Regions from separate parts of the Micromonospora parathelypteridis genome, predicted to be linked through region 1. Evidence: riboswitches for the same ligand, from Rfam matches in the RefSeq annotation. Region 1 holds a riboswitch; each other region holds the start of a gene.
What was found. Region 1 has a riboswitch for cyclic di-AMP ahead of HNR20_RS16825 (coiled-coil domain-containing protein). Riboswitches for the same ligand answer to the same signal wherever they lie in the genome.
Positions count from the first base shown of each region.

Region 2: another riboswitch for cyclic di-AMP. It lies ahead of HNR20_RS23965 (C39 family peptidase); the one in region 1 lies ahead of HNR20_RS16825 (coiled-coil domain-containing protein).
Region 3: another riboswitch for cyclic di-AMP. It lies ahead of HNR20_RS06925 (coiled-coil domain-containing protein); the one in region 1 lies ahead of HNR20_RS16825 (coiled-coil domain-containing protein).

Region 1 is NZ_JACHDP010000001.1:3,728,920-3,732,171, reverse strand. Features, by position in the region: gene HNR20_RS16835 (metal-sensitive transcriptional regulator) at 1-268, shown strand, start outside; gene HNR20_RS16830 (YibE/F family protein) at 316-1,686, shown strand; cyclic di-AMP (ydaO/yuaA leader) riboswitch at 1,852-1,982, shown strand; gene HNR20_RS16825 (coiled-coil domain-containing protein) at 1,987-3,009, shown strand; gene HNR20_RS16820 (carbonic anhydrase) at 3,067-3,252, opposite strand, start outside.
Region 2 is NZ_JACHDP010000001.1:5,285,903-5,289,154, forward strand. Features, by position in the region: gene HNR20_RS23960 (hypothetical protein) at 1-613, shown strand, start outside; cyclic di-AMP (ydaO/yuaA leader) riboswitch at 898-1,039, shown strand; gene HNR20_RS23965 (C39 family peptidase) at 1,284-2,120, shown strand; gene HNR20_RS23970 (alpha/beta fold hydrolase) at 2,255-3,001, shown strand; gene HNR20_RS23975 (CDP-glycerol glycerophosphotransferase family protein) at 3,006-3,252, opposite strand, start outside.
Region 3 is NZ_JACHDP010000001.1:1,640,113-1,643,364, forward strand. Features, by position in the region: gene HNR20_RS06915 (HelD family protein) at 1-19, shown strand, start outside; gene HNR20_RS06920 (cation diffusion facilitator family transporter) at 128-1,045, shown strand; cyclic di-AMP (ydaO/yuaA leader) riboswitch at 1,160-1,291, shown strand; gene HNR20_RS06925 (coiled-coil domain-containing protein) at 1,297-2,361, shown strand; gene HNR20_RS06930 (hypothetical protein) at 2,592-3,104, shown strand.

The DNA.
Region 1 (3,252 bases):
CACCGCCAGCAAGGACCAGCTGCTCGCGCGGCTCCGCCGAGTCGAGGGGCAGGTCCGTGGCATCGAGAAGATGGTCGACGACGACCGCTACTGCATCGACGTGCTCACCCAGATCTCCGCGATCCAGGCCGCGCTCGACAAGGTGGCGCTGGGGCTGCTCGACGGGCACGCCCGGCACTGCATGCACGAGGGGGCGGCCGAGGGTCGGGCCGACGAGATGGCCTCCGAGATGATGGCGGCGGTCGGCCGACTGATGAAGCGCGGCTGACGCCCCCGGCCCGCTGACCCGTACCGGATCGTTGGGAGTTTCCCGCCTTGGGTTCTGACCACGCCCACCCCGCTCCACCCGCCCCACCGCGGGTACGACGGATCCTCGTCCTGACGGTGGTGCCGCTCTTCGTCGCCACCGTGCTGGCCGCGGTGCTCCTTTGGCCGCGGGGCGGGTCACCGCAGACCGATGGTGGTGCGGACGTGCCGCGCTATCCCGGCACAGTCACCCGGGTGGTGACCGAGCCGTGCCCACCGGTGGCGTCGACCCCCGAAGGCACACCGAGCGCCGGCGGCGAGCGATGCGGCACGGTCGACGTCCGGGTGGACGACGGGCCGACCGCCGGCCAGCAGGTGCGGACGCCGGTGCCCGACGGACCGGGCGCACCTCGGGTCGAGGTTGGCGACGAGGTCATCCTGGTCGAGCTGACCGATCCGACCGATCCGACCACCAGCAACTGGAACATCGCCGAGCACCAGCGCGGCACGCCGATGGTGTGGCTGGCGGTGGTCTTCGCGGCCGCGATCGTCGCGTTCGGTCGGTGGCGGGGTCTGGCCGCGCTCGCCGGGCTGGCCGCCACCTTCGGCATCCTGCTCACGTTCGTGCTGCCAGGCATCGGCGCGGGCAAGTCACCACTGCTGGTGGCGGTGGTCGGCGCGGCCCTGATCATGTTCGTGGTGCTCTATCTGACGCACGGGGTCACCGCGCAGACCTCGGTCGCGGTACTCGGCACCCTGGGCAGCCTGGTGCTGACCGGGGTGCTCGCCACCATCGCCACGGCCGCGACACACCTCACCGGCTTCGGCAGCGAAGAGGCCACCACCCTGTCGATGTTTCAGGGCGACGTGGACCTGCACGGTCTGCTGCTCGCCGGGATCATCATCGGATCACTCGGGGTGCTCGACGACGTCACGGTCACCCAAGCGGCCACCGTCACCGAGCTGGCGAACGCCAACCCCGGGCTGACCCGGTTGCAGCTGTACCGTGCGGCCACCCGGGTCGGCCGCGCGCACATCGCCTCCACTGTCAACACCATCGTGCTGGCGTACGCGGGCGCGTCGCTGCCCCTGCTGCTCCTGATCACCGCCGACTCGCGGCCGGTCGGGCAGCTCCTCACGAGTGAGTTCCTCGCGCAGGAGATCGTCCGCAGCGCGGTGGCCACACTCGGTCTGATCGCCGCCGTGCCGTTGACCACCGGGCTGGCCGCGGTGGTGACCGCCGCTGGGCGCACCGCTGCCACGCCGTCCGCCGACGGTCCCGCCTCGCGGCCCCAGCCGGACCGCGCGGAGGCACTCGCCGCGCTCATCGCACCGCGAACGGGGCACTCCGACGACCCGGATCAGGCGCACACCCCGCCCCCACCCTCCGTCACCGGACGATGGCCGGAGTCGCGCACGGGCACGGATCCGGCATGGTGAAACTCCGCAGCGTGACCAGATGAGCCACGAACCTGAGAACCGCGTCACTGGTCACGCAACGCTATGACGAAAAGACACTTTTGGTCGGCATCCAGGCGTAGCTCTGTCGGTCGACTCTCGGGTAACCTCGCTGCCGGTTACCGATGAAGGCGCGAAGCGGCGCCTGCGGTGCCACCGCCCAATCGCCAACCGGCGAACCGGGGACCCAGGTACGTGGGGTGAATCCGCGTCAGCGGTAGGGGCCACTTCCGCCCCGAACCCGTCAGCTAACCCGGTCGGCGGTCGACGGAAGGGAACATTGTGACGGCACCCCTACGCCGCTGGCTGACACCCGTGGTGGCCGTGATCGCCGCATTGACCGTGCTCGCTGGGCCCCTCCCTGCCCACGCCGCCCCGACGACCCCCACACCGTCCGGGCACGAGGAGGACAACGAGCCCCAGCTGATCACCGACGTCATCGAGCAGGCCAACCGCGACTACTCCGCCGCCAAGTCGAAGTTGGACAAGTCGAAGAAGCGGCAGCTGGAACTGGCGTTGGAGGTCAACCGGGCCAAGGCCGACCTGGACGCGCTGACCCCACAGGTCGGGCAGATCGCCGCCCAGTCGTATCGGACCGGCCGGATGGGCGCCCTCGCGATGCTGCTCGAGAGCGACGCGCCTGACATGTTCGTCCAACGCGCCGCGGCGCTCGACGAGATGAACATGGTCAACGAGCAGAAGCTCTCCGAGGTCAATGCGGTGAAGGCCCGCGCCGAGCAGGCCAAGCTGGCCCTCGACACCGAGATCCGTGAGCAGCAGAAGCAGACCGCGCTGATGGCGAAGCGGAAGAGCGAGGCAGACAAGGCGCTCTCCCTCGTCGGTGGGAAGGGCTTCACCGGCGGCCTGGTGGACGCCACCTCGCCGGTCGCCAGGATCGGGCCGGGTCGCACCGCCGACGGCGACTGGAAGGCCCAGTCGTGCAGCGAGAAGGACCCCACCACGTCCTCCGGCTGCGTCACGCCCCGCACGCTGCACGCGTACAAGGAGGTCAAGCGGGCCGGCTTCAACCGGTTCGTCGGCTGCTACCGCTCCGGCGGGCCGTGGGAGCACCCGAAGGGCCGCGCCTGCGACTGGTCGCTGCAGAAGAGCGGCTTCGCGCCGTGGCACAACGACGACACCCGGAAGTACGGCAACAACGTCGCAGCGTTCCTCATCCGTAACGCCGACCGGCTGGGCATCTACTACGTGATCTGGAACCGGCAGATCTGGTTCCCGGCGACCGGCTGGAAGTCGTACAGCGGGCCGTCGAACCACACGGACCACGTCCACATGTCGCTGCTCTGACCCGCAGGATCTTGCGTCGAGGGCCGTTCCGCGTTGCGCGGAGCGGCCCTCCTCACGTCACGCGGCGGCCGGACCGGTCGACACGTTCGGCACGTCGAGCGCCGTGAGGCCGGCCGGCACCGCGGCCACCGGGCGCACCACTCCGGCGGCGAGCCGATATGACACCCCCACCACCGCGCACCGACCCTGCGCCACCTCCTCGGCCAGCACGGGCGACTGCCCGAGCAGCGTCTCGACGGTCTG
Region 2 (3,252 bases), 1.6 Mb from region 1:
CGCCCGCGAGGTGGCCGCAGCCGAGGCCATCGACCTGCGCCGGTACGCCGAGGAGGTGACCGTCGCCGCGGCTGGCGCGGCCAGGACGGCACGGCGGCGACGCGATGCCTGGCTCACCGCTCAGGAGCAGCTGGAGAAGGCCTGGGCGGGGTACGACGAGGCGGACACCGCCGCCCACCGTTTCGCGGGGTCGGCGGCGCTGCCCACCCCGCACACACCCCGGACCCCCGCCGAGTACGCATCCCGGGAGCGCTACCTGCACCGCGCGGCGACGGCGGCGTACTGGCGAGGCGACCTGACCATGGCGCAGCTCGGTGACGTGTTCTCCCACCGGCACGGCTGGGATCCCCGACGGCACCCGGTCGAGCAGGAGGCGCTGCTCAGCCGGACGATCCGGGACGCGAGGCTGGCCGACTACCAGGCTGCCGCCACCGAGGAGCGGGCCGCCTGGCGGGACGCGGAACTGGCCGCCGAGTCGGCGCGCACCCTCGCCGAGGAGGCGTACGCGGCAGCGGCCCGGTTGCGGCCGAGCCGGGCACCCGCCCAACGGGCGGCGAGCAGGGCGTTCCGTCCCGCCCTCGTGACACGGTGGCGCCCCGCTCGCGCGGGTTGAGCCCGATCCGTTACGTGAGCCCCGTCACGCCATTCCAAAATCGGGCGTCCGGCGCGATCGGCTCGATCTTTCCCGTGATTCTGGCCGCATTATCGGCGGCCTGTCCGGTTGTCGCCCACAGGCGTCACCGTAACCGGTTGTCCCATCGAGTCACATCATCGGCAATACGCGCAGAAATTGCCGCAGCAAATCGGGTTTACGCAGGTGAACCTTGCTTGGCAGCGTGCGAACAGGCCAGTAGTGTCGTCCCGTCCGGTGCGGTAACCGATCGCAAGAGGCGACGCCGCGCCGACCCGCTCAATCGTGATCAACGAACCGGGGACCCATCAGTAAGTCCGGGGTGAATCCGCGAGCCACGGCCTGCGGTAGGGCGATCTTCCCGCCCGAATCCGTCAGCTAACCCGGTAGGCGGTGTCGGAAGGAGTTCCAAACTCGTGCAGCACCTTTCCACCCCTCGGTTGTTCCCTCGCCTCCACGGCGCAGCGGTGCCCCCGCTCATTCGTCCAGTGACGGTGAGCTGACCCCCCGGGTCATCGCCTTTCCCGCCCGGCCCCGCCGGGCGTTCCCCTGAGCGGTTCACCATCCGCGGACCACGGTCCGTGCGCTGACGCCTGCCCGGATACCGGTCCGGCCCCGGTGTGCCGCTCTCCCCCCGATCCGTGGAGGACCCGTGAAGCACACCATGCAGCGTCAACTCCGACGCTTCGCCACCCAGCGCCCGTACCAGATCGTCGCTGCCTCCGCCGCGGCCCTCGTGATCGCCACCACCACCGGCGCCCTGCTCGCCGGCGCCGACGACGCCCCGGCCGGTCAGCGCACCGCGACCACGGTCGCCGAGATGCGCAGCGACACCGTCGCCTCCCTCGGTGAGGCGAACGACGCGTCCCCCTCGGCCAGCGCCGCGCCGACCACCGCCGCTCCGGCCACCAGCGCCGCGTCTCCCGCCGCCAAGGCCAGCAGCAACCCGGACCTGACCCGTAAGCCGGAGCGGCCGAAGCCGCCGGCGACCAAGGTGCTCGACTACGACTACGAGGCGCAGAACACGTACTACAACTGCGGCCCGGCGGCCACCCGCAACGCGCTCAGCGCCACCGGCATCGACCGCACCCAGGAGGAGCTCGGTGCCGAACTGGGCACCACCGAGATGGGCACCAACTCGGCTGAGGACACCACCCGGGTCCTCAACGCCGAGGTGAAGGGCTCCCCGTACCGGACCCGGATGTTCGCCGGCGCCCCCAGCCCGGCGCAGATGGACCGGCTCCAGGCCGACGTCGTCAAGGCCATCACCGATGGCCGGGGCGTGGTGGCCAACGTCGTCGGCGACGCCACCGACACCGACGGTGGCTGGCACTCCTACGGCGGCGGGCACTACATCGCCGTCGTGGGTTACAAGGACAACGGCCGGACCGTGCGGATCGCCGACTCGGCGAACCCGGCCGACCCGTCGTACTGGATCACCACGATCGACCTGGCCAACTGGATCGCCAGCCGGGGCTACTCCGCCTGACACAGGCACGTTGACCGCCGCGGGCGCCGTCCCTCACGAGGGGCCGGCGCCCGCGGTGTCTTTCCGACGTGGTTCGCCGTGCGCCGCCATCGACGACTCTCGTCCGGGGCGGTGAACCGTGGCAGACTGCGGCCGTGGTGGATGAATCGGTTGGTCAGGCGGACCGTAGGCCGGTCCTGCTGCTGCTGCACGGGATGGGGGCGACCGGGGACGTCTGGCTGCCCTGGGCGCCGTTGCTGGAGCAGCACTGGCCCGGGCGGTGGCTGGCACCGGACCTCGCCGGCCACGGCTGGGCGGCGCCGCTGCCGTCGTACTCCTTCGAGGGTTTCGCCCGGCAGATCACGCAGGGCCTGGCCTCCGACGACCGCGTCGTCGTGCTCGGGCACTCGCTGGGTGGGGTGGTCGGCCTCGCGCTGGCCGCCCGCGCCGCCGGGATACCGGTGGACGCGGTGGTCGGGTTGGGCATCAAGGCGCTCTGGTCACCCGCCGAGCTGACCCGCGCCGCCGAGCTGGCCGCGCGACCGGTGAGCTGGTTCGCCAGCCGCACCGAGGCGGCCCGCCGTTACCTGCGCGTCGCCGGGCTGGCCGGCCTGATCCCGCCGGACCACCCGGTGGTGGACGCCGGGCTGCGCCAGGTCGACGGCCGGTGGCGCCTCGCCATGGACCCGACCGCCTTCGCCGTCGGCGAACCCGACCTGGCCGCGCTGCTGGCGGCGACCGACGTGCCGGTGGTGCTGGCGCGTGGCGAACACGACCCGATGGTCACCGACGCTCAGCTCAAGGAGTACGGCGTACCGGTCGCCACGCTGCCCGGTCTCGGGCACAACGCGCACGTGGAGGACCCGGCGGCCGTGCTGGCGCTGCTGGACGCGTACCGCTGAGCGGTTATGCCTGTGCGGACGCGGTCAGTTCCTTCGCGGGGGCCAGTTCCCGGCGGGCGGCGGTCAGGAACGCCTCGGCGTAGGACTCGGCGGGGAAGTCGCCCAGGTAACGCCGGCGGGTGGCCCAGCGCTCCGCGGCCAGCGGGTCGGTGTCCAGCAGGGCGGTCAGCACATCGTCCACGTTGGACATGTCCCGCCGCAGCACGTAGCCCGACGTGGCCAGCGGGAAACGCTCGGTGAACCGGTCGCCC
Region 3 (3,252 bases), 2.1 Mb from region 1:
CATCGACCCGACCGGCTGATCCGTGCCGGCTGGCCCAACCGGAGAGCGGTCTGCCCCTACACTTGCATACATAGCGATGTGAGCATACATTTGACCGGGTCCCGACTGGCGGCGGAAGGTGGATCTCGTGGGCGCAGGTCATGACCACCACCATGGGTCGGTCGCCAATGCCGCACACCAGCACAGGGGCCGGCTCTGGGCGGCGTTCGGGCTCCTCGCCACCCTGATGGTGGTCGAGGCGGTGGCCGCCCTGCACACCGGCTCACTCGCCCTGCTCTCCGACGCTGGGCACATGTTCACCGACGTGCTCGGCATCGGCATGGCGCTCGCCGCGATCACCGCCACCCGGCGGGCCACCGGCGACCCGCAGCGCACCTTCGGGCTCTACCGACTCGAGGTGCTCGCCGCCCTCGCCAACGCCGTCCTGCTCTCCGCCGTCGCGGTCTACGTGGTGATCGAGTCGATCCGCCGCTTCGGTGACCCGCACGAGGTTGTCGCCGGTCCGATGCTCGTGGTGGCCGTGCTCGGCCTGCTCGCGAACGTCGGCGCCTTCGCCCTGCTCCGCGCCGGAGCCCGGGAGAGCATCAACCTTCAGGGCGCGTATCTCGAGGTGCTGGGCGACCTGCTCGGCTCACTCGGCGTGATCGGCGCGGCGCTGCTCATCACCGTCACCGACTGGTGGTGGGCCGACCCCCTCGTCGCGGTCGCCATCGGCGTGTTCATCCTGCCGCGCACCTGGCGGCTGGCACGCGCCGCCGTCCGCATCCTGGTGCAGGCCGCCCCGGAGCACCTCCAGGTGACCGCCGTGCACGACCGGCTGGCCGCGGTTCCCGGCGTGGTCGAGGTGCACGACCTGCACGTCTGGACGCTCACCTCGGGCATGGAGGTGGCCTCCGCGCACCTGACCATGGCACCCGGCGCCGAGGTCGGCGCGGTGCTCAGCGCGGCGCGCACAGCCCTGCACGACGACTTCCGGATCGAGCACGCGACGTTGCAGATCGAGCCGGGCGCCACCTCCGGGGCCTGCGGCTCGATCGAGTGGTAACGGTGGTTTTCTGGTGACGACGCACGCACCGTCCGTCACATCGGCTGCAACCGCCCCACCGGCACCGGTAGGCTCGGTCCCGGCCTCCACCAGGCGGCGCCCTCCCGGCGCCGGTGGCGGTCGCCGCCTAATTGCCCATCCAGGCGAACCGGGGAACCATGTTCCTGGGGTGCATCCGCGTCAGCGGTAGGGATCTTCCGTCCCGAACCCGTCAGCTAACCCGGTCGGCGGCTGACGGAAGGACATGCACAGTGGCACCAGCACGACCACCCGCCGCCCGACTCGCGGCCCTGATCGTCGCGATGTTCGCCCTCGGCGTCGCGCTCCCGGCCGGCACCGCCTCGGCCGCTTCCCCGACCGGCCTGCGGGCCGCCGCACCCGACTCCGACGAAGAGGGCGGCACTCCGGCGCTGCGAGCCCAACTGGAGGCCGCCAGCAAGGGCTACCTGGACGCGAAGCGCGCCCTGGACACCTCCGTGCAGCGGCAGCAGCAGCTCACCACCCAACTGAAGACCATCGAGGTCGAGCTCGACCACCGCAACGGCAAGGTTGGCGAGATCGCCGGCGTGGCGTACCGGACCGGCCGGCTCGGCACCATGGCGGCGCTGCTCAACAGCGGCACCCCCGACGGCTTCATGGACCGGGCCGCCACCCTGGGCGCGGTGGCCGCCAACGAGGACAAGGTGCTGCGCGACCTGCTCGCCAGCAAGGACAAGGCCAACCGCACCCAGGCCGCCCTGAACGGTGAGGTCACCGAGCAGCGCAAGCAGGTCGCGGTGATGGCCAAACGCAAGGAGCAGGCCGAACGGGCCCTGACCGTGGCCAACACGCCCAAGCCGCAGACCACCGCCGACACCGGCTCCAACCGGGGCACCTCCACCGCCAACGCGAAGCCCGCGCCGCGTAACTCCGACGGCTCCTGGCCGTCGGAGTCGTGCAGCGTCAACGACCCCACACCCGCCAACGGCTGCATCACCCCGCGCACCCTGCACGCGCTCAACCAGGCCAAGGCCGCTGGCTTCACCCGGTACGTCTCCTGCCACCGCCCCAGCGGCTCCGGTGAACACCCGAAGGGCCGAGCCTGCGACTTCGCCGCGCAGAAGGGCGGCTTCGGCGGGAACGCCACCGGCGGCGACAAGACGTACGGCAACAACCTGGCCGCGTACTTCATCCGCAACGCCGACCGGCTCGCCGTCCTGTACGTGATCTGGTACCGGCAGATCTGGCTGCCCAGCAGCGGGTGGAAGTCGTACAGCGGAGCGGGTAGCGACCCGTCCAGCGCCCACACCAACCACGTGCACCTGTCGGTCTACTGACCACCCGAGGAGGGTAGGCCCCCAGGCCGGACCGGCCGGGGATGATCCACTCACTTTCGCCGATGTCGGGGTATCCGGGCGACTGGACACCCCGACATCGGCGATGTGGTGTCGACCATGAATGGGTCCCGCCGCACGGGCCTGACCGGAAGCGGCTACGTCGCAGGGCGTACCCCTGATGTCGTCGGCGGTCGGACGACCCGGCAGTGACCGGCGGGCAGCATCGCGGTATGCCTCGGATCCCACCCACCGCCCGCAAGGGGCTCCTCACCCTGCACCTGGTCACCTCGCTCGGCTGGCTCGGCACCGACCTGGTGCTGCTCACCCTCGGCATCGCCGTGCAGCGTGGCGCCGATCCGGCAGCGGTCTACCCGGTCACGGCACTGGTCGGCACCGTGCTCTTCGCGCCGCTCAGCGTGCTGGTCTGGCTGATCGGCGTCGCCAGCGCGCTACTCACTCCGTGGGGCCTGCTGCGCTACCGCTGGGTGCTGGTCAAACTCGTGCTCACCACGGTGATGGTCGGACTGGTGCTGTTCCTGCTCACCCCGAATCTGCGCCACGCCGGTGCGCTGGGCGCGGCCCTGCCCACACGCGATCGCGCCGACCTGGTCATCGCACCCGCGGTGTCGACCATTCTGATGATCATCGCGACGGTGCTGTCCACCTACAAGCCCTGGGGCCGGCGTCCCGCCGCTCGACCCACCACCCGCGCGAGCCGTGATCGCGCAACCAGCACGCCATGATCCAGCGAGCCATGATCGCGCTGCAACCAACACGCCATGATCGCGCTGCAGCCAGCGGGTCATGATCGCGCTGCAACCAGGATGTAGTGGCCTCCTCGCGCCCGGAGGCCACTACATCCATGATCGAGCACGATCTTGACGCGGGGCG